Regions from separate parts of the Fusobacterium sp. genome, predicted to be linked through region 1. Evidence: riboswitches for the same ligand, from Rfam matches in the RefSeq annotation. Region 1 holds a riboswitch; each other region holds the start of a gene.
What was found. Region 1 has a riboswitch for cobalamin ahead of E6771_RS09505 (MotA/TolQ/ExbB proton channel family protein). Riboswitches for the same ligand answer to the same signal wherever they lie in the genome.
Positions count from the first base shown of each region.

Region 1 (5,020 bases):
ATCTAGTAGGTGTGGCAAGTTCAACAACAAAAATACCTGAAAAATATAATGATGTTCCTAGAATAGGAAGATCTGGAATACCTGATTTGGAACGGGTAAAAGCTTTAAAAACTGATTTAGTAATATCAACTGTTTACTCTAAACCAGCATTAAAACCTAAGTATGATAATCTGAATATACCAAGCTTTTATATGAAAGTAGATACATATGATGAGTCTATGAAAGCTATTGAAATATTAGGAAAAGCTTTTCATAAAGATAAAGAAGCAAAAGCTATACTTGATGATGTCAAAAAAAGAGAAGAATTGCTTGCTGAAAAATTAAAGGGAAAAGAGAAAAAAAGGATAGCTATACTGTATGGAAATGGAGAAAGTTTTTTTATGACTGGAAAAAATCATTTTTTACAAGGACTTATGGATAAAATAGGCTGTGAAAATATAGTAACCTCTATTGATAACAGTGCATTATTAAAAAGATCAGTGCCTTTTAGTATGGAACAATTAATTAAAGCTAATCCAGATGTTATATTGAGACTTCCTACAAGCCAAACTAAAAATGGAGAAGGATTTGAAGAAGTATTTTCAAGTAATCCTGTATGGAAACTTACAAATGCATATAAAAATAATAAAATACTGGACATTGATCCTACATTGTTCAGAATGAGTGCTGGGGTAAATTCCATAGATGCATTGGAGGAGTTATATAGATATGTTTATGAATAAAGATAAGAGAGGAAAAAAGATAATTCTTATCTTTATTGCTCTAATCATTTTAAGTTTTTCAATAATATTTTCAGTAAGATTTGGAAGTGTAAATTATACTTCTGAAGAGATACTGAAATCTCTTTTTATGAAAAGCTATAATGATGAGATATTAAAAGCTATTTTATGGGATATAAGAATACCACGTATTCTGATTGCTGTAATGGTAGGGTGCAACCTATCTCTGGCAGGAGTATTGCTTCAGGCTGTAATGAAGAATCCATTGGCTGATCCAGGTTTAACAGGAGTATCCTCAGGAGCCAGTGTCACAGCTTTAATTATTATGATATTATATCCAAAGGCTGTATTTTTTATGAATTTTTCTGCATTTGTAGGAGGTTCAATAGCTTGTGCAATTGTATTTATGCTGGCTTGGAGAAAAGGATTAAAACCAATAAGAGTAATATTGTCAGGAGTAGCTATAAATGCTATATTAGGAAGTGTTACAGGATTGATGTTTATACTATTCAGTGATGAGATACAGGGAGTGCTGTCATGGCTTAATGGAAGCTTGAATGGGAAAAATTGGAAACATGTAGCTGCTCTTTTACCATATACACTGATTGGTATTTTGGCGTGTTTTACAATGATCAGAGATGCTAATATACTTCAACTTGGAGATAATTTTGCTGTAAATTTAGGAATAGATATTCCTAGAAAAAGATTGAAATTATGTGCTCTTGCCTGCTTTCTAACAGGAATATCAGTTGCTAATGTGGGATTGATAGGATTTGTAGGATTAATAGTTCCTCATATAGCCAGATTGATAATAGGTTCAGATCATACATATTTGATACCTTTTGCTGGACTGCTTGGTGCTGTAGTACTGGTAGTAGCTGATACAATAGCAAGAACTATGTTTTCACCTATTGAAATACCAGCTGGTATAGTAATGGCTGTAATTGGTGTTCCATTCTTTCTTTATCTGCTGAGAAAGGTAGGTGACTAAGATGGAAAGTATAAAAGGATATAATATAGAACTTGCTTATGGAGAAAAGGTCATTATACATAATCTGGATATAAAAATAAATAAAGGAGAAGTAGTTTCCATAATAGGAACTAATGGATGTGGAAAATCTACTCTTTTGAAAGCTATATCAAGAGTTCTTCCATGTAGGAATGGAAGTATATATATAGACGGAGAAGAGATAAGCCATATAAAAAATAAAGAATTTGCTAAAAAGCTTGCATTTGTTTCACAAAATAATGAAATTCCAGATGATATAACTGTTTATGATTTTATTATGTATGGGAGAGTTCCACATAAAAAATGGTATGAAGTGTACAATCAGGAAGATAGAGATATTGTAAATTGGGCTGTTACAATATGTAAATTAGATAATTTCAGAGAGAGAAAAGTAATGAGTCTATCAGGTGGAGAAAGACAGAAAGTATGGATAGCAATGGTGCTTGCTCAAAAGACAGGTATACTTTTACTAGATGAACCTACTACATATCTTGATATATGCCATCAATTCGAAATAATGGAACTTGTAAGAGAGTTGAATCAAAACCTTAACATAACTATAATAATGGTGCTTCATGATTTGAATCAGGCAGCTCAATACAGCAACAGAATAATTGTGCTAAAAGATGGTAAGAAATATAAAGAAGGAAAATCATTGGAGGTTCTTACACCACAGCTAATAAGAGAAGTATATAGAGTAGAGTCATCAATAGAAATGGAAGAAGGAATTCCATATTTTAGATTGAAAGGGATAGTTAAATAATCTTCATAAAAAATTTTATATACAGTTATTTTTTATAGCATTTTTAATAAAATATTGACAAAAAATAATTTAAATTGTACTATTGTAGTAGATAGTATTAGGTGCCAAAAGGCTTAATAGAGGAAGTAGGGTGAAAATCCCTCACAGCCCCCGCTACTGTAAGGTGGACGAAACCAATGACCACTAGATTGTTTAATCTGGGAAGGTAGGGAGTAGAATGAAACTGAGTCAGGAGACTTACCTAAAAACTAGTTTTTTGCTTTTTCGGCGGGAAAAAGAGAGAATAAAAAATTAAATATTTATTTAAATAATATGATATTTAAGATTCTCTGATAAAAACAAAATGGGGGCTTGTAAGCACTGTTTAAAGTTTTATCAGAGATTTTTTTATTGTAATAATTAATTTTGAAAATAGATCAGGAGGCAAAATGTATACTTACTTCATAGAGGGTGGAACAATGATGTGGCTTTTAGCTGCATTATCTATAATAGGATTGGGAACGATATTAGAAAGAGCTGCTTATTTCATGAAAAATGAGCAAGGAATAACAAGAGAATTTAAAGAAGAAATAGTGACTTTAGTGAGAGCAGGAAAAGAAGATAAAGCTATAGAGTTATGCAATAAAACAAATAATTCAGTATCAAGAACAATAAAAAGTATACTTCTGGCATACAGAAATGAAAATGATCTTTATGAAAGTAAAGAAAAACTCATGAAAGAAAAAGCTCTAGAACAAATAGAGAATCTAGAAAGAAGGTTATCTATATTAGGGATAGTTGCATATATTTCTCCAATGGCTGGTCTTCTTGGAACAGTGCTTGGAATGATAAAATCCTTTAAAGCTATAGCGTTGCAGGGAGCTGGAGATCCTAATGTAGTAGCTAATGGAATATCAGAGGCATTATTGACAACAGCAGCAGGATTGCTTATAGCAATACCAGCAATAATAGCATATCAGACATTCAATAGAAAAGCTGATAAAATAATGCTTGAAATAGAAAAGACTTCTACTGCGCTTATTAATATAAAAAAGGCTGGAAAGAAGGACGAGATATGAGAGAGTTAAGAAGAAAGAAGGGGATAATCAATCCAGATCTAACACCATTGATAGATGTAGTTTTTCAGTTATTAATATTTTTTATGCTAGTAACCACATTTAGTCAATACAATAAATTTGATATGAATCTTCCTAAATCTTCTGTAGAAGAAATAAATATAACAGAAGAAGGGGTTGAACTGATAATTAATAAAGATGGAAAATATTTTTTTAAAAGTGGAGAAGATTCTGTAGAGGTAGAAAATGAAAAACTGGAAGAAACAATAAAAGAGCTGATGAAAGGAAGGAAAGAACAGACTCTTATTGTAAGTGCTGATAAAGATTTAAGATATGAAATTGTAATAGAAACTATGGGAAGATTAAAAAATATTGGATTGGAAAAATTAGAGATAAATAGTATAAAGTAGGTGATAAATTTGAAATTTTATATATTCTCTTTTTTATGTCATCTGCTGCTGCTTTTTGCTATATATACCAAACCTGTAAAAGATGTAAAATTAGATAGTAAAAATGTTCTTGTGTATCTTAGTGAACTGAAGACAGAAAATAATACTCCTGCCCCAGCACCTCTCCAGTCACTTACACAACCTGAAGAACCTAAAAAAGATGAAAAACCAAAGGAAGAAAAGAAAATTGAAAAAAAGATAGAGAATAAAGTAGTCAAAAAAATTGTTAAAAAAGAAGTTAAAAAGAACGAAGAAGTAGTAAAAGAAGAAAGTGGAAAGGAAACAGCTGCAGAAAATTCAGTACCATATAATCCGTTAGCAGGACTTATAAAAGATGGAACAGGAACATATATAGGAGATCAGAAGAACGGAGGTGGCATCAGGTACAGAATAAAAAGAGAAGTTGAACCAGAATATCCTATTCTTGCTAAAAGAGCTAACTATAGAAATGAAGTAATTATAAAAACCAAATTTCTTATAGGATTAAATGGAAAAGTAGAAGAGATAATTTTTCTTGATAATTTTACCTCTTATGGTTTTAGAAAAGAAGTGGAGAAAGCCCTTAGAAAATGGGAATTTGATCCAATAACTTATCATGGAGAAAAGATAAAACTCTATTTTTATAAAGATTTTAGATTTAATGTAAAATAATACTTTAAAAGATAGAAATGAGAAAATAAAGTAAAAATAAATATTACATAAATTTAATAAGGAGATGATAATTATGAGAATCAATTCAGAGAGTACAAATTCTATAATACCAGCTTTACTTATAAACAAGGCAGTAGAAGAAGCGAAAAATCATGAGATACCTTGCAGTATAATAGAAATGGAAATATTTACAGTGATGGATACTGTTAATCTTTATTTTTTTAAGGAAGAGAATGCTGTATATAAAATGACAGTAGATTGTATCAATAGTGGAGAAGAATATGTGAAGAAATATATGGAACTTATCAAAAATTCTTTCACTAAAGCTCTAAATGACTTTGGGAATATATCTAAAGTAGAAATAGTGAGAGGAG
Region 1 is NZ_JAWDXO010000020.1:38,621-43,640, forward strand. It holds gene E6771_RS09490 (ABC transporter substrate-binding protein) at 1-722, shown strand, start outside; gene E6771_RS09495 (iron ABC transporter permease) at 715-1,710, shown strand; gene E6771_RS09500 (ABC transporter ATP-binding protein) at 1,712-2,491, shown strand; cobalamin riboswitch at 2,574-2,751, shown strand; gene E6771_RS09505 (MotA/TolQ/ExbB proton channel family protein) at 2,920-3,549, shown strand; gene E6771_RS09510 (biopolymer transporter ExbD) at 3,546-3,956, shown strand; gene E6771_RS09515 (energy transducer TonB) at 3,957-4,646, shown strand; gene E6771_RS09520 (hypothetical protein) at 4,720-5,020, shown strand, end outside.

Region 2 (8,646 bases), on a different contig from region 1:
TAGAGATTCACACTGAACTTTTGGATGACATGTCCCACCATGGGTCACTGACTATTGATGGTGTGATTGATTCCGCTTCAAATAAAAATGGAACTAGTGTATCTGTAATTCATCAGGGAGGTAATGGTGCAACAACAGATCATGGTATTGAAATAATTCGTCTGCGTGGAAATGGTTCTGGTATTAGTCAGGGTGAGTTGATCAATCAACTTGGTGAAAATTTCCATCTTGCTTCTGACTTTAAGACAAGTAGAGGACAAAACGCTGTTGTAGCTGGTGCTTACAGCTATATTATGGAGAGTGATAAAGACTGGTATGGAGATATTAATAACCAAGCAGGACTCTTTTTACGTAATGCCAGCAATAGTGATGGTTCTTTGGTGCTTCATCCAGCAACACCCCTTTATGAGTCATATTTGCTGATTTTGGGTGGTCTTAACAAGCTGCCTACACTAGAACAGCGGGTTGGTCATCGTCCTTGGTTAAAAGAGAACAAAGAACAAGAAGCAGGTTATGATCGAGGTAATGCTGGTATTTATCCAAGAGAAGTCTGGATGCGTGTGGAAGGTATGAAAGGTTATTATAAACCAGATCTAGATTCAGATAAAGATAATGAAAGTTCTTATAGGTTGCGTTTCAGCAGAATTAATGTTGGTATGGACATACCTATATACGAGAATGATGAAGGTTCTCGTCTATTTGCCGGAATCAATGGTAATATGAGCAAAGCTTGGTCTGACATAGACTCTCCACATGGTAATGGTGATATCACCACTACTGGACATGGATTTGGAGCTACTTTGACTTGGTACAATCACAATGGTTTTTATACTGATGCTCAAGCTTGGTATAACTGGTTTAAAAGTGATATCGATTCTGACACAATTACTTCAAGTTCTCATCAGATAAAGGAAAATCATGCTAAAGGTTATGCATTAAGTCTTGAGGTAGGACGCATTTTTGACTTTAATCAATATTGGTCTCTGACACCTCAGGCTCAAATTATTTACTCACGAGTGAACTTTGACAGATTTACGGATATTCAAAATAGTGTAATAGTGAATGAAAAAGATTATAAAGGACTCGAAGGAAGACTTGGTATGGCTCTTAATTATGAAAAGAGTCATCTGAATTCTTCTGGCAAAGTTGTTCGTAATAAAGTATATTTATTAGGAAATGTTCGTCATGAATTTAAAGGTGACTCAACTATTAGTATTTCAGGTGTAGACTATGAAAGTAATCTGAACAGTACTTGGGTGAGTCTGGGTATTGGTGGTTCGCATAATTGGAATGAAGATAAGTATTCAGTTTATGGAGAAGTTAGCTTGGCCAGCAGCACGAAAAAATTTGGTGAAGAATATGAACTAGTTGGAGAAATAGGTTTGCGTATAGCTTTTTAGATTTTAGAGAATAATATTTTTTTCTTTCACTAATATTGAATTATAGGATTACAATAGATATCTTACAAAATAATCAGTTGTGATCTTATAATCTTTATATTTAATAGTTAAGGAAAGTATATATTAAATATAAAGACAAAAGAATAAAGAGATGTTATACAACATAGAAGTCTTTAAACTATGTTATTTGATCCAAAATAGTAATTTTATATATGGCTATAGTATAAAAATAGTGAAATCATACAATGAAAAATAAGCAGAACTTAAATATAATAGAGAAAAAAACTCTCATAATTATTTTAGGTTCTGTTTTATTTTATAAAATTTGACAATATTTTATATATATTATACTATACCTTAAGCAGAATATATATTTTTGAATAAATTATTAACTGATTTTTTGTATTTTGTAATGGAGGTATAATCGTGGAAAATAGAGTAATAGTTGTTTACTTTACTTGGAGTGGAACTTCAAAGATAATAGCTGAAAGAATAAAAGATGAATTAAGTGGAGATATATTTCAAATAGAAACTGTTAAGGAATATCCAAATAAATATATCACATGTGTGGCTCAAGCAGGTATGGAGAAATTAAAAAAAGAAAGACCTCAATTAAAAAGAGAATTAGAAGATATTTCAGAATATAAGAAAATAGTATTAGTATTTCCAAACTGGTGGGGAACACTCCCAATGCCTGTGTTTACTTTTATAGAAAAGTATGATTTTAAAGGGAAAATAATTCTTCCTATTTGTATGCATGGTGGTGGTGGATTTACTAACACGATAAAAGACTTGAAAAAAATATGTTCTGATGCAGAAATACTAGATGGAACAGCAATAAAAAAACAAGATATAGATTCAGAAACAGTAAAAGAAATTATAAAAAATCTTATAGAGAGACTAAAACAGTAATAGTAAGTTTATGAAAATTTTTTATGTATTATTCTTAAATATTTATATAACTAAAATGGAAGAAATAACTTAATAAAAAATTATCTGCTTTACTTAAAGGAAGTGATATTGTGGAATATAAATTGGTTAAACAGATAAGAGATAATGAAATTCTTCGTAGAAGTTTTATAAAACTTGCAGAAAAAGTATTTGATCTTTCTTTTGAAAATTGGCATCAAAATGGATTTTGGACAGATAAATATATTCCATATGTATTAGCAGAAAATGGAAAGAAAGTAGTTGCAAATGTATCTGTAAATATTATAGATACAGTGTGGGAAAATAAATCAAAACGTTATATACAATTAGGAACTGTAATGACTGATCCAGAATATAGAAATAGGGGATTTTCATCTCAGTTGATTAGAGAAATTATTTCAGAATGGAGAGAAAAATGTGATGCTGTTTATTTGTTTGCAAATTCCAATGTTCTTAACTTTTATCCAAAATTTGGATTTGTAAAGGCAGCAGAGTATCAATATAGTTTGCCTTTTTCAGCAATGAAAAGAGAATTTAGAAAACTTGAAATGAGTAATTCAGAGGATAATTTTATATTGAAAAAATATTATGAAAAGTCTAATCCTTTTTCAGCATTTTCAATGAATAATAATTATGGGTTGCTTATGTTTTATTGCAGTTTTTTTATGAAAGAGCATATATATTATTCGAAAAAGTATGATACAGTATGTATAGCAATAAAGAATGAAGATATTTTAACATGTTTTGATATTTTTGGCAGTGATAATTATTCTATGGAAGAAATAATTTTTAGTATTGGATTCGAAGGTATTAAACAGGTAGTTCTGGGATTTACTCCAAAGGAATGTAAGAACTATTGTGGTACAAAAATAGAAAATGATGATACATTATTTGTTTTAAACAGTAAAGAAAATCTTTTTATAGACAATAAACTTATGTTTTCATTGCTGTCTCATGCTTAAAAGGGAAGATATATACTTTTTTAGTATAAAAAAGTTGACAAAAAATAATATACATGATTTAATTCTTATTAGAATAGATGTATAAATTAGGTGCTTATAGCTTAAAAGAGGAAGTAGGTTAAACTCCTACGCAGCCCCCGCTACTGTAAGATTGATGAAACTATTAAAACCACTGGAAAATTCTGGGAAGGGATAGGAGTAAAGTGAAATCAAGCCAGGAGACTTATCTAATTTTAGTTTTAACTTTTATCGGGGAGATAATAGTGATGAATTATTATATAATAAGATATATTTATTAAAAAATAATATTTATAATTATTGAAAATAATCAATTCTTTAAGACTAAAATTTTAAAAATAAAGAGAATCTCTATTTTAAAATTTTAGGTATAAGGAGTTGATTTTTTTATTTTAATTTTTGGAAAAATAAATATATTAAAGTTAGAATTGAGGAGAGGAAAATCTGATGAATGGAAAAAGTTTTTTAAAAAAAATACTTCAAATAGGAATTGTTCTGTTTGGTATAAGTTTTTTAACATTTGCATTGATATATTTATCTCCTGGAGATCCAGCAGAAATTATGCTGACTGCTTGTGGGAATATTCCAACACCAGAACTTTTGACACAAACGAGAATAGAATTGGGGTTAGATAAGCCATTTTTAACTCAATATGGAGAATGGCTTTTGAAAATATGCAGAGGAGATATGGGATATTCTTATTCTTTAAAGGTTCCAGTGTGGGGAAAACTTATTTCTAATTTCTTTATAACTTTTAAATTGGCAGCATCATCATTGATTTTAATGGTTGTAATATCAATACCATTAGGTATACTAGCAGCAGTAAATAGAAATAAAAAAATAGATTATTTTGTAAGAGGATTTACTTTTATAGGAATATCAGTTCCAAGTTTTTGGCTGGGATTAATATTTCTAAGTATATTTGGAGTAAAATTAAAACTTGTGCCAATAGCTGGTGGAACAGCAAATTTAAAAGCTTTAATACTTCCAGCAGTAACATTGGCTCTAGCAATGTCTGCAAAATATACAAGACAGGTTAGAACAACAGTATTAGATGAATTAAGGCAGGAATATGTGACTGGTGCAAGGATAAGAGGAATGAGTGAAAGAGTAATAATGATTAAACATGTTCTCCCAAATGTATTGCTTCCTTTAGTAACACTTTTAGGATTGTCTCTAGGAAGTTTATTGAGTGGAACAGCAGTTGTAGAAATAGTATATAACTGGCCTGGAATGGGGAGTATGGCTGTAAGAGCAATTTCTACTCATGACTATCCATTAGTGCAGGGATATGTTTTATTTATAGCATTGTTTTATATGCTGATAAATCTAATAGTTGATGGTTCATACAAATATTTAGATCCTAGATTGGGGGAGAAACATTAAAATGGATTTACTAAAAAGATTAATGAAAAATAAGCAGTTTGTATTTTTTTCTATATTGGCATTAATGGTTGTATTAATAGCTGTTTTTGCTCCATGGATTGCAGTTAAAAATCCTTATGATGCAATAATGACTGATTCTCTGATTCCACCTGGTGAAAAATATATGTGGGGAACAGACAGATTAGGAAGAGATATATTTTCAAGAATAGTTTATGGAACAAGACCATCATTAATAATGACATTTACTTTGGTATCAGTTGTATTTTTACTAGGAACAGGTTTTGGAATACTGGCAGGATATTTTGGAGGTATCATAGATACAATTATTATGAGATTTGCAGATATGATGATTTCATTTCCTGGATTAGTTTTAGCAATAGCAGTAGCTGGACTATTAGGACCAAGCATGACTAATGCAGTGCTTGCTATAGCATTGGTAAGCTGGCCAAAATATGCAAGACTGGCAAGAAGCCTAGTTTTGAAAATTAAAAACAATATGTATATAGAGGCAGCTATTGTGGGAGGAGCAAGAACAGGTAAAATAATAGAAAGATATTTAATCCCTAATATGATACCAACAATGATTGTAACAGCTACTACAGATATAGGAACAATGATGTTAGAACTTGCGTCATTATCTTTTTTAGGATTTGGAGCACAGGCACCAACTCCAGAATGGGGATTGATGTTGAATGAGGGAAGAACATATATAACAAAAGCCTCTTGGCTGATAATGTATCCAGGAATAGCTATAATAGCAGTAGTAATAATATTCAATATGCTGGGTGACAGCATTCGTGATATTTTAGATCCTAAGGAAAACTAAAAATATAAGGAGGAGAAGAGGGAATGAAAATGAAAAGTAAAAAATTTATCAGCAGAATTATTTTAATGGGGATGATGGTTTTAGGAATATTTACTGGTATTTCGACATCTATAATTGCAGCTCCAAAAGAAATAACAGTAGGAGTAACAAGCTTTGCAGATACTCTTGAAACAACAGAACAATATTTCAGCTGGGTAGTTTCAAGATATGGAGTTGGAGAAACTTTGGTAAAATTTGATGAACATGGGGAAAAAGCACCTTTATTAGCAGAAAGCTGGGAAAGTAGTGAAGGTGGAAAAGTATGGAAATTTAAAATAAGAGAGGGAGTTAAGTTTTCTGATGGAACAGAAATGACACCTGAAAGAGTAAAAAAATCTCTTGAACGTACATTTAAATTAAGTAACAGGGCTTCAACATTTTTTAATCCTGTTTCAATAAAAGAAGATGGACAATATATAGTAATAAGTACAGAAGCTCCAGTGACTGTTCTTCCTGAATGTTTGGCAGATCCTTTGTTTATAATAGTTAATACAGATGCAGATACTTCAGCTTTTGCAATGAAAGGACCAGTTTGTACAGGACCATATGTAGTAGAATCTTTTAATCCAACTGAAGTATGTGTTGTTGTTAAAAATAAACATTACTGGAATGGAGAAGTTCCCTTAGATAAAGTAATTTTTAAGTGTATAAATGATCAAGCTACACGTTCTATGGCTTTGCAATCAGGGGAAATTCAAATTGCATATAATCTTAAAACAGAAAATTTACAGGACTTTAGTGATGAAAGCAAATATCATGTTCAAAGTTTAAAGTCTTTAAGAACAACTTTTGCTTTTATGAATGAAAAAGGTGTTCTTAGGGATAAAATTTTACGTCAGGCAGTGTCAAGAGCCTTAAATAGAGATATATATTGTAAAGTTTTGTTAGAAGGAGGAGCGACTCCAGGAAAAGCCCCAATTCCTCCAACATTAGATTACGGTTTTGATGAGTTAATAGATGAAAACAGCTATAATCCAGAAAGTGCAAAGCAGTTATTAAAAGATGCAGGATATAAAGATATTGATGGAGATGGGTTTGTAGAAACTCCAGATGGGAAAAAAATTCAGCTTGATTTTGTTATCTATACAAGCAGAGAAGAATTAAAAATATATGCTCAAGCAGCTCAAATAAATCTTAAAGAAATTGGAATTAATGTTAAAATAAACACAGTAAGTTATGAAACTTTATTAGATTTAAGAGATGCAGGAAAATTTGATATGCTTATTTGGAATATGTTAGTAGCTAATACTGGTGATCCTGAAAAATACCTTCGTGAAAACTGGTATAGTAAATCTCCATCTAATCAGACAGGATATAATAACATTAAAGTAGATGAATTATTAGATAAATTATCAGCAGAATTTGATTCTGAAAAAAGAAAAAAACTTACTATTGAGATTCAACAGTTGATAATGAATGATATTCCAACAATTTTCTTTGGATATGAAACAACATATTTAATTACTGCAAAAAATGTGATAAATACTGTTCTATATCCAACAGATTACTATTGGATAACAAATAAAACAGCTTTGAAGTAGGAGAAAACTATGTTAAAGATAAAAGATTTGACTATACAATATGGAGATAAAAAGCCGACAGTAAAAAATTTTAACTTGTCAGTAAAAAAAGGTGAAATTGTAGGTATAGTAGGTGAAAGTGGAAGTGGGAAAACTACAATAATAAAAAGTATAGTAGGTGCTTTATCATATAATAGTAAAATATTGTCTGGAAGTATCATTTTGGATAATGAAGAATTACTTGATGGTAATAGAGAAACATTAAAAAAAAACAGAGGAAAAAATATAACTATGGTTTTTCAGGATTGCCGCAATACATTAAATCCAATTAGAAAAATAGGCAGCCAATACATCGAGTATATTCAATATCATTCGAATTGCTCAAAAGAGGAAGCAAGAAAAAAAGCTGAATTAATGCTGAAAAAAATGAAACTTCCTGATCCCGAAAATATAATGAGGAGCTATCCTTATCAACTAAGTGGAGGAATGTGCCAAAGAATAGGAATTGCTATGGCAATGACATTCAATCCTAAAATATTACTAGCTGATGAGCCTACTAGTGCTTTAGATGTTACAACACAGGCACAGATTGTGCAGGAATTAATAAACTTAAGAGATATATATAAAACAAGTATAATAATTGTAACTCATAATTTGGGAGTAGCATCATATATGTCAGATAATATAATAGTAATGAAAGATGGGGATATTGTAGAAAAAGGTAAGCCTGAACAGATATTGAATTTTCCAAACAGTGATTATACAAAATTATTATTAGACTCTGTCCCAAAATTGGAGGAAGGATATGCTGTGTAAGGAGTCAGATTTGATACTGAAAACAAAAGGGGTTTCTAAAATATTTACTACAGCAAAGAACCAATCTTTAATAGCATGTAATGATATAAATTTAAACATTTATAAAGGGAAAACTTTAGGAATAGTAGGAGAAAGTGGCTGCGGAAAATCTACTTTTGTAAGAATGCTGATGCAGCTTGAAGAAGTAAGTTCAGGCAGTATAATCTATGAAAATAGAGATATAGCACATTTTTCAAAAAAGGAAATATGGGAACATAGAAAAAATATGCAGATGATCTTTCAAGATTCAATGGCATCATTTAATCCTAAGATGAAAATTATAGATATCATTACTGAACCTTTGATGAATTATGGATTATTATCAAATAAAGATAAAAAACAAAAAGCTGAGGAGTTATTGGAAATGGTGGAGCTCTCTAAAGAATATCTGTATTCATATCCTCATAATGTAAGTGGAGGGCAGCTTCAAAGAATAGGAATAGCAAGGGCTCTTTCATTGAATCCCCAAATATTGATATGTGATGAAGCAACATCAGCCTTAGATGTTTCCATACAGAGCAGTATTATAGAATTACTAAAAAAATTACAAAAAGAAAAAGGTTTAAGCATAGTCTTTGTATGTCATGATTTGGCTTTGGTTCAATCTTTTTCTCATGAAGTTGTTGTTATGTATTTAGGAAATATAATGGAAATTCTGCCAGGACAGAGAGTGAAAAAAGAAGCACTTCATCCATATACAAAGGCTTTAG
Region 2 is NZ_JAWDXO010000003.1:140,997-149,642, reverse strand. It holds gene E6771_RS02920 (autotransporter outer membrane beta-barrel domain-containing protein) at 1-1,400, shown strand, start outside; gene E6771_RS02915 (flavodoxin) at 1,827-2,312, shown strand; gene E6771_RS02910 (GNAT family N-acetyltransferase) at 2,423-3,292, shown strand; cobalamin riboswitch at 3,364-3,538, shown strand; gene nikB (nickel ABC transporter permease) at 3,758-4,696, shown strand; gene nikC (nickel transporter permease) at 4,698-5,522, shown strand; gene E6771_RS02895 (ABC transporter substrate-binding protein) at 5,546-7,102, shown strand; gene E6771_RS02890 (ABC transporter ATP-binding protein) at 7,112-7,897, shown strand; gene E6771_RS02885 (ABC transporter ATP-binding protein) at 7,887-8,646, shown strand, end outside.
Region 2: another riboswitch for cobalamin. It lies ahead of nikB (nickel ABC transporter permease); the one in region 1 lies ahead of E6771_RS09505 (MotA/TolQ/ExbB proton channel family protein).

Region 3 (8,646 bases), on a different contig from region 1:
TATTTTACCTATGAAATCAGCAGTAAAAGATGAATTAGGTTTTTCATATATTTCCCTTGGACTTCCCCATTGCATTATTTTCCCATCTTTCATAACCATTATTTTATCTGACATAGATAGAGCCTCTTCCTGATCATGAGTTACCATGATAGTAGTGAGATCAAGTTTTTTTTGTAGCTTTTTTATATCATTTCTCAGTTTTTCTCTTACTTTTGCATCTAATGCTGATAGTGGTTCATCTAATAAAAGAATATCTGGTTCAAGAGCAACTGCTCTGGCAAGAGCTACTCTCTGTTGCTGTCCACCACTCATTTCATTAGGATATTTATTACTTATGGAAAATAAGCCTACCATTTCCAAAACACTTTTCACTTTTTTTTCTATTAATTCTTTAGGCATTTTTTTGTTTTTCAATCCATAAGCTATGTTTTCCCAAGTTGTCATATTAGGGAAAAGAGCATAAGATTGAAAAACAATAGAAAAATTTCTTTTGGATGGATGAAGTATAGATATATCTTTATCTTTTAGAAAGATACTTCCAGAATTAAGTTCTTCCAAGCCTGAAATAACTCTTAATAAAGTTGTTTTTCCACAACCGCTGGGACCAAGAAATGAAATAAATTCTCCTTTTTTTATAGAAAGATTTATATTCTTTAAAGCATGGAATTTTCCATAATATTTATTTACATTTTTTATTTCTAAGTAGCTCATATTTCCTCCAGAATAAGGATATCCTTATTTTTGTTCAGCTTTTGCTCCAAATTTTTCACTCCATTTATCTAAAATTGTATTTTTATTTTCTGCAAGCCATTTGAAATCATTCTTTACAAGATGACTTACTGGATCAGTTGGGTAACCATTAGGGATTGGATTATTGATATTAATGCTTGTGATAGCATATTGAGTACCATATAATTTCATCATTTCTTCTGAAATAGCCCAATCAAGAAATATTTTAGATTCTTCTTTTATATCTTTTTTATTAATAAGGGCATTAGCTTCTGAATCCCATCCAGAACCTTCAGCTGGAAAAACTACTTCAAATGGATTTCCTTCATTCATAAGTTTTACACTTGGATAATCATAAGAAATACCAATAGGATATTCTCCATTAGCTGCTTGTTTAGCTGGTTTTGATCCAGAATGAGTATATACACCCATATTTTCATGGAGTTTCTCCATATATTCCCATGCTTTATCTTCTCCCATTATTTGAATGAATCCAGCTATAGCAAGAAATCCAGTACCTGAGGAAGCAGGATGAGGCATTGAAATTAATCCTTTATACTCTGGATTTAAAAGATCTTCATAAGTTTTAGGAATAGGCAGTCCAAGTTTGGCAAGCTCATTTTTATTTACAGCAAAAGTTGCCATCCATGCATTATTTCCTACCCATACAGGTTCTTCTGCAGAATCCTTAAACTTTGGATCAACTTTTTCTAAGCCCTTAGGAGAATAAGATTTCAAAAGGTTTTCTTTATCCAGCATAAGCAGACCAGTAGCAGCAGTTCCCCAGACTACATCAGCTTGAGGATTATCTTTTTCAGCCAGAATTTTTGTGATAAGAACACCTGTTGAATCACGGGTTATATTTATTTTGATATCAGGATGGTGTTTTTTAAAATTTTCTAAAAACATTGGGATCTGTTCATTTTCAAGAGCAGTATAGACATTGATTTCTTTTGTTTTTTGGGAAGCAGAGTTTTCTTTAGATTGACAGCTTGTTAATAAAAATCCTGCAAAAAGAATAGTTAAAAATTTTTTCATTATTTTCCTCCATATGTATAATTTGTATTTTTATATTTTTTCTAGTTTAGAATATGGATGTTAATGAAGTTTTAATTTAAAGTAAAAAAAAAGTGAAAGAAAGATTAACATTAAATTTACATAAAATTATTGATTTTTTTATATACTGAGTAATAAAATGAAAAAATACAGGAAAAATTAATATGGGAGGAAAGGAAATGTGGTTTGTATTTGCATTGATGTCAGCAATATTTGCAGCACTTACATCTATTTTTGCTAAAATAGGAATAGAGGGAATAAATTCAAATCTGGCAACTGCCATAAGGACAATAGTTGTATTATTTATGGCTTGGGGAATGGTATTTTTTACTGGAACTCAAAATCAAATTGGAAATATAGGGCAGAGAAGTTGGATATTTTTAATTTTATCAGGAATGGCAACAGGGTTTTCATGGCTTTTTTATTATAAGGCACTTCGGATAGGAGAAGCATCAAAAGTAGTGCCAGTAGATAAATTTAGTGTGGTTATTACTTTGATAATGGCCTTTGTAATATTAAAAGAAGCAGTTACATTAAAAACTATTTTAGGTGGGGTATTTATAACAATAGGAACATTTATTATGATACTGTAATAGAAAAAGAGGTTGACTTATTAAGAAAAGTGTAATTTTCAAACTTCTAAAAATTGTTTTAGCTTTTCAGTCAACCTCTTTGTTATTTTATAATATATTATTTAACTTATAATCTGCAACTATACTTTCAGATTCATTGATAAATTTATCTAAGAATTCTATATGAGCTTCTATACTTTCTTTTCCAGGTCCTCCAAGAGTACAACGTTTTTCCACACAATTTTTAATAGATATCATTTCATAAATATCTTTTTCAAATAATTTAGAAAATTCTTTATAAGTATTTATTGAGATTTCTTCAAAAGTAGTATTGTTGTCAATACAATAAGCTACCATGCTTCCAACTATTTTATAAGCATCTCTGAAGCTCATTCCTTTTTCAGTCAGATAATCTGCTACATCAGTTGCATTGATAAATCCCTGAGCTGCTGCTGCAAGAAGTCTTTCTTTTTTTATAGTCATAGTATGAATCATTCCATTGAATACAGCAAGACATCCCTTTACTGTATCAAGACTGTCAAAGAAATTTTCTTTATCTTCCTGCATATCTTTATTATATGCAAGGGGTATTCCTTTCATAGTTGTAAGCAGGGCCATTAAATCTCCAAAAACTCTTCCGCTTTTTCCTCTTATAAGTTCAGCTGCATCTGGATTTTTCTTTTGGGGCATAATACTGCTTCCAGTAGAAAAAGAATCACTTAGTTCTATATAACCAAAATCATTGGAGCTATAGATTATTATTTCTTCACAGAAACGAGATAGATGTACCATAATAAGAGCAAAAGCATTCATTATTTCAATAAGATAATCTCTGTCACTAACACTATCCATACTATTCCATGTAGGAGAAGAAAAACCAAGAATAGAACTTGTAAAGTTTCTATCTAAAGGATAGGTAGTTCCTGCCAGAGCAGCAGATCCTAGTGGAGAAGTATCAGCTAAAGCGGCAGCATTTTTAAGTCTGAGAAAATCTCTTCTAAACATTTCAGCATAGGCTAAGATATAATGTGAGAAAGATACTGGCTGAGCCTTTTGAAGATGAGTAAACCCAGGCATATATGTAGATATATTTTCTTTAGCGATTCCATTTATAATTTCAAGCAGATCAAGAAGCTGTGCTTGAACTTTAATTACTTCTTCTTTTGTAAATAATTTCATGTCTAAAGCAACCTGATCATTTCTGCTTCTTCCAGTATGTAGTTTTTTTCCCACATCTCCTATTCTATCTATAAGGATTTTTTCAATGTTCATATGAATATCTTCATACTCTATAGAAAAAGTTATTTTTCCCTCTTCAATATCAGTAAGTATTTCCCTGAGAGTTTTTTCTATAAGCTCACAATCAGCAACAGGAATTATTCCCTGCTTTCCCAGCCCTTTAACATGAGCTATACTTCCCATAATATCATATTTATAAAGTCTCTTATCAAAATTTATTGATGAATGAAAATCAAGAATAAGATGACTTGCTTTTTCTTTAAATCTTCCAGAAAAAAATTGCATTCTAACATCTCCTTAAAAAATTATTTGCTTCTCTGTTTTATTTTTATTGCTGTTAATATTGAAAGTTGTAAAATGATAGCTACAAACAGTACAATGTAGCTTTGGAAAAATCCTCCTATAAGAAAAGTTCCTAAAGAAATTATTCCATTAATAGCTGCATAATAAAATTGAGTTTTAACATGATCTATATGGCTGCATCCAGAACCAGCAGAAGCTAATATGGTTGTATCAGATATAGGTGAAACGTGGTCTCCAAAGAGCCCTCCAGACAGTATAGAACCAATAGTTACATATAGAGGAGCATTAAGTGCAACAGCCATAGGTATAACTATAGGAATCATTATACTGTATGTTCCCCAAGAACTTCCAGTAGAAAATGATATTATACATCCAAGAAGAAAAGCTATCATTGGAATAAATCCAGAATTAAGATTTATACTTTTTATAAAATGAACAATGTAATCTGCAGAACCAAGATTTTTATTAATAGTTCCTAAAGACCATGCAAGTATTAAAATAATTGCTATTTGAGTCATTTTATTTATACCATTTAGGTATATTGAAAATATTTCATCAAAAGTTTTACTTTTGTTTATAATCATCATAACAGAAAGAACAATAGCTGCATAAAGATATCCACTGCTTAATGCTGCTCTGAATTCACTTCCAGAAAATCTTTTAAACATGAAGTCAAATCCAAGCATAGAAAATAGTGTAATTAAAAGAACTAATATAGGAAGCCATACATAGATAGGTTTAGCATTTTCTACAATATACTCTTTTTTTTCAAGAACTTCAAGCTCTCTTTCGTTAAATATATCATCCTCAGCTTTTTTCATAGGTCCAAAATCCAGCTTCATAAGAGCTAGAGCAGGAACAATAGTAAGAGCAAGAAGAGGATATGTATTAAATGGAATTGACTTCACAAAGCTTTCATAGTCTGAAAGATTTAAATTTAAATTTTCAAACTCTTTTTGAAGAAGTCCAATAATAAAAACTCCCCATCCAATAAAAGGAACTAATACAGCTACAGGTGATGAAGTAGTATCAAGTATAAAAGCAAGTTTTTCCTTAGATAATTTCAATTTCTTGAAAAATGGAGCAAATATTGGTCCTACAATTAAAGGAGTTCCTAAATCAGAAAAGAAAATAATTATTCCTGCAAGGTAAGCTGAAAGCTGAGCTTTAGTTTTTGAATTGATATATTTACCAACACTTTGAGCAAAAGCATAGGCTCCTCCAGATCTCATCATAAGTTCAATAAATCCACCTATAAACACCATTAAAACAATAACTCCAGCATTATAACTATCAGTCAGCTGTTTTACAAAATAATCTGTCATCAGTGTTTTTGTTGTGAGAAGAGGATTATAATTTAATAGTATAAGAGCCCCTAAAAAGACACTGCTGAAAAGTGATAAAATTACATTTTTGGTTTTTATTGCCATAGCTACTGCTATTATAATAGGCAATATAGATAAAAACCCATAGTTTTCCATAAGAAATTCCCCCTTAAAATTAATTTTAATATAAAAAGCCAGTCAAATAAATGACTAGCTTGATTTTAATAAAAAAGCCAATAGATATACTATTGGCTAAAAAACTTTTTTATGCTCATAAAGATAAAAATTGTATCTTTAATCTTTTCCAAAAGAAATCTAATCAGTCAGCCATTGAAAGTGGAATATTAATTTTATAAGTTAGATATACCATGCCTTTCATGCCTCAATAACATTTTATTTCCCCCAGTTTTATTTTTTATCTAAGTTATACTACTAAAAAAAATCAGATATGTCAATAAAAAATTATTTTAAAATATTGTATATTGCATCTATATCTAAATTATTTCTAAGTAAATCAGCTAATTTATTATATTCATTTTCTTTAAATTCAGAAAATTCAAAAAGTTCATCCAACATATTTAATCCTTTTTTCTTTCTGATATTATTTAAAAACGTTCTGGTAAACTTACTATTATCAAAAATACCATGTATATATGTTCCAAAAGCATTATCTTTTGCAAGTACAGTATAATCAGTTTCAACAGTAAGATTTTTCTCATTTCCATGTGTAACTCCCTGATGAATCTCATAGCCTTTTATATGAAGTCCATTGCATCCATATAATAGCTCACAGTCGGATTCAGAAAGAGTTTTTTCTACTTGCTTTGTATATTTTGTTTTATCCATTGTAGTAACAGTATCCATTATTCCAAAACCTTCAGTTTTTTCTATATCGCTTTCAATATGATGTGGGTCAAAAATTTCTTTTCCCATCATTTGAAAACCGCCACATATACCTACTACTGTAGTTCCAGTAGAATATAATTTTTTTATTTTATCAAAAATACCATTAGCTTTTAATAACTCAAGATCAGAAAGAGTATTTTTACTTCCAGGTAGAATAATTATATCTTCTTCCCCAAGTTGCTCAGGACTGTATATATAATTTAGTGCTACATCTGAATATTGACTTAAAGCATCAAAATCTGTATAATTAGACATTTTATTAGTTCTGATTACACTAATATTTATATCTCGTTTTTCATTGGTATTAGTAGTCAGTTTTTTAGCTAAAACATCTTCTTCTTCAATATCAAGTTTTTTATAAGGAACTACACCTAAAACTTTAATATCCATTCCTTCATCTTTCAGCTTTTTTTCAAACATATCTATACCAGGTTTTAAAAGCTCTAAATCGCCTCTAAATTTGTTGATGATGACTCCTTTTATTCTTTTTCTGTCATTTTCATCAAGTAAGGCAATGGTTCCATAAAGTGAAGCAAAAACTCCACCAGTTTCAATATTTCCAACTAAAATAACAGGAGCATCTACAAGTTCGGCCATTCCCATATTTACCAAATCCCATTTTCTAAGATTAATTTCAGCTGAACTTCCTCCACCTTCAAGAACTCCAATATCAAAATTATTTTCTATTATTTCATAATTTCTTTTTGCAATGAGTTTCAATTCCCTAGAATTGGAAAAATAATCTGCAGCATTCATATTTGTATCAGGAATTCCTTCAATGATAATTTGTGAGTTATTATCAGAATTAGGTTTTAAAAGTATTGGATTCATAAAGACTCTAGGGAGTTCCATAGCTGCTTCAGCTTGTACAACCTGAGCTCTTCCCATTTCCAATCCATCAATATCCACAAAGGAATTAAGGGCCATATTTTGAGATTTAAAAGGAGAAACTCTATATCCATCTTGAGCAAAAATTCTACATAATCCAGCAGTAATGATGCTCTTTCCAACAGATGAACCAGTTCCTTGTATCATAATTTTTTTATGCATAATACACCTCTATTGATATTTTCTTTCAATTTAATGGTATCATAGTTTTATGTATAATTTCAACAGCTAAAAAATATATGGATAAGATACAAAACTTTTAATATTTGAATGTAACTTTAAAGATATTGACAAAAATATTAAAAAATTATATTATTAAGTTGATAAAAAATAGAAATAGGTGCTTATTTGAGCTTAATAAAGGAAGTTGGGTGTAAATCCCACACAGCGAAAGCTACTGTATAGAGGACGAAATCATGATATGCCACTGGGAAACTGGGAAGGCGTGAAAGTAGGGTGAATCTGAGTCAGGAGACTTACCAATAGAGAAAGATATATGAGAATATATTTATCCAATAAGGTAGGGAAACTATTTTATTGGATTTTTTATTTGGAGGGTTTTCAATGAGAAAGATACTTAATATAACAGATTTTTCTACTAATGAAGAAAATAAAAAAATGATGAAATATTATTGTGATAAGTACAACTTTAAAGGATTTGAACTTATCAAATTTGATTTGCAGAAAGATAATGCTTCTTTAAATAATTTAATAGAAGGGTATCATATGAGGTTTTTTCCTATGTGGCTAGATATTTATCTTGGAAAATATGAAATACTTAGAGAAAAATTTAAAGAGAAACAGGAAATATTTTATTGGTGTGGCGGAAATAGCAGAGAGGAATTAATTGATTATTATAAAAAAGAACTGAAAACGGCAGAAAAACTTGAAGTGGAATATGTTGTATTTCATGCCTGTTATGTAGATGATGAAGGAAGCTTAATATATGAATTTCCATATTCAGATAGAGATGTTCTTCAAAATGTTGTAGCATTGCTGAATGATATCTTTGAAGATAAAAAGTATAAATTTAAACTTCTTTTGGAAAATTTATGGTGGCCAGGACTTAGATTAACTTCAAAAAAAGAAATAGAGTTTTTATTAAATAATATAAAATATAAAAATATTGGATTTATGCTTGATACAGGACATATGTTGAATAATGAGCCAAAACTTAGAACAATGGATGAAGGGATAGAATATATTGAGAAAAATATTGATGAGATAGGGGAATTAAAAAAATATATAAAAGGTGTTCATTTGAATTTTTCTCTTTCTGGAAAATATTTAAGTGATGCTATAGAAAGACATAAAAATTCGTTGATTGAAAGAGAGGAAACCTTGAACAATATATATAGTCATGTAAGTCAGATAGATCAACATCTTCCTTTTGAAGATATAAGAATAGTAAAAATATTAGAAAATTTACCACTGGATTGGGTGGTATATGAATTTATATATTACAACAATGATGATCTTGAAAATAAAGTAAAATCTCAAGATAAAATATTAAAAACTTTAAATTTTAAATAGAGAATCTGTTAATTTAAAATGAAAACTAGCTCTGAAAAGTTGAAAAGGTATAAAAAGTGCTTTTAGAAAATTTCTATCCTAAAAAAGAGTATCAC
Region 3 is NZ_JAWDXO010000040.1:20,278-28,923, forward strand. It holds gene E6771_RS13600 (ABC transporter ATP-binding protein) at 1-711, opposite strand, end outside; gene E6771_RS13605 (putative 2-aminoethylphosphonate ABC transporter substrate-binding protein) at 736-1,767, opposite strand; gene E6771_RS13610 (EamA family transporter) at 1,965-2,378, shown strand; gene argH (argininosuccinate lyase) at 2,466-3,881, opposite strand; gene E6771_RS13620 (Na+/H+ antiporter NhaC family protein) at 3,902-5,380, opposite strand; gene E6771_RS13625 (hypothetical protein) at 5,431-5,580, shown strand; gene E6771_RS13630 (cobyric acid synthase) at 5,687-7,180, opposite strand; cobalamin riboswitch at 7,340-7,517, shown strand; gene E6771_RS13635 (sugar phosphate isomerase/epimerase) at 7,583-8,551, shown strand.
Region 3: another riboswitch for cobalamin. It lies ahead of E6771_RS13635 (sugar phosphate isomerase/epimerase); the one in region 1 lies ahead of E6771_RS09505 (MotA/TolQ/ExbB proton channel family protein).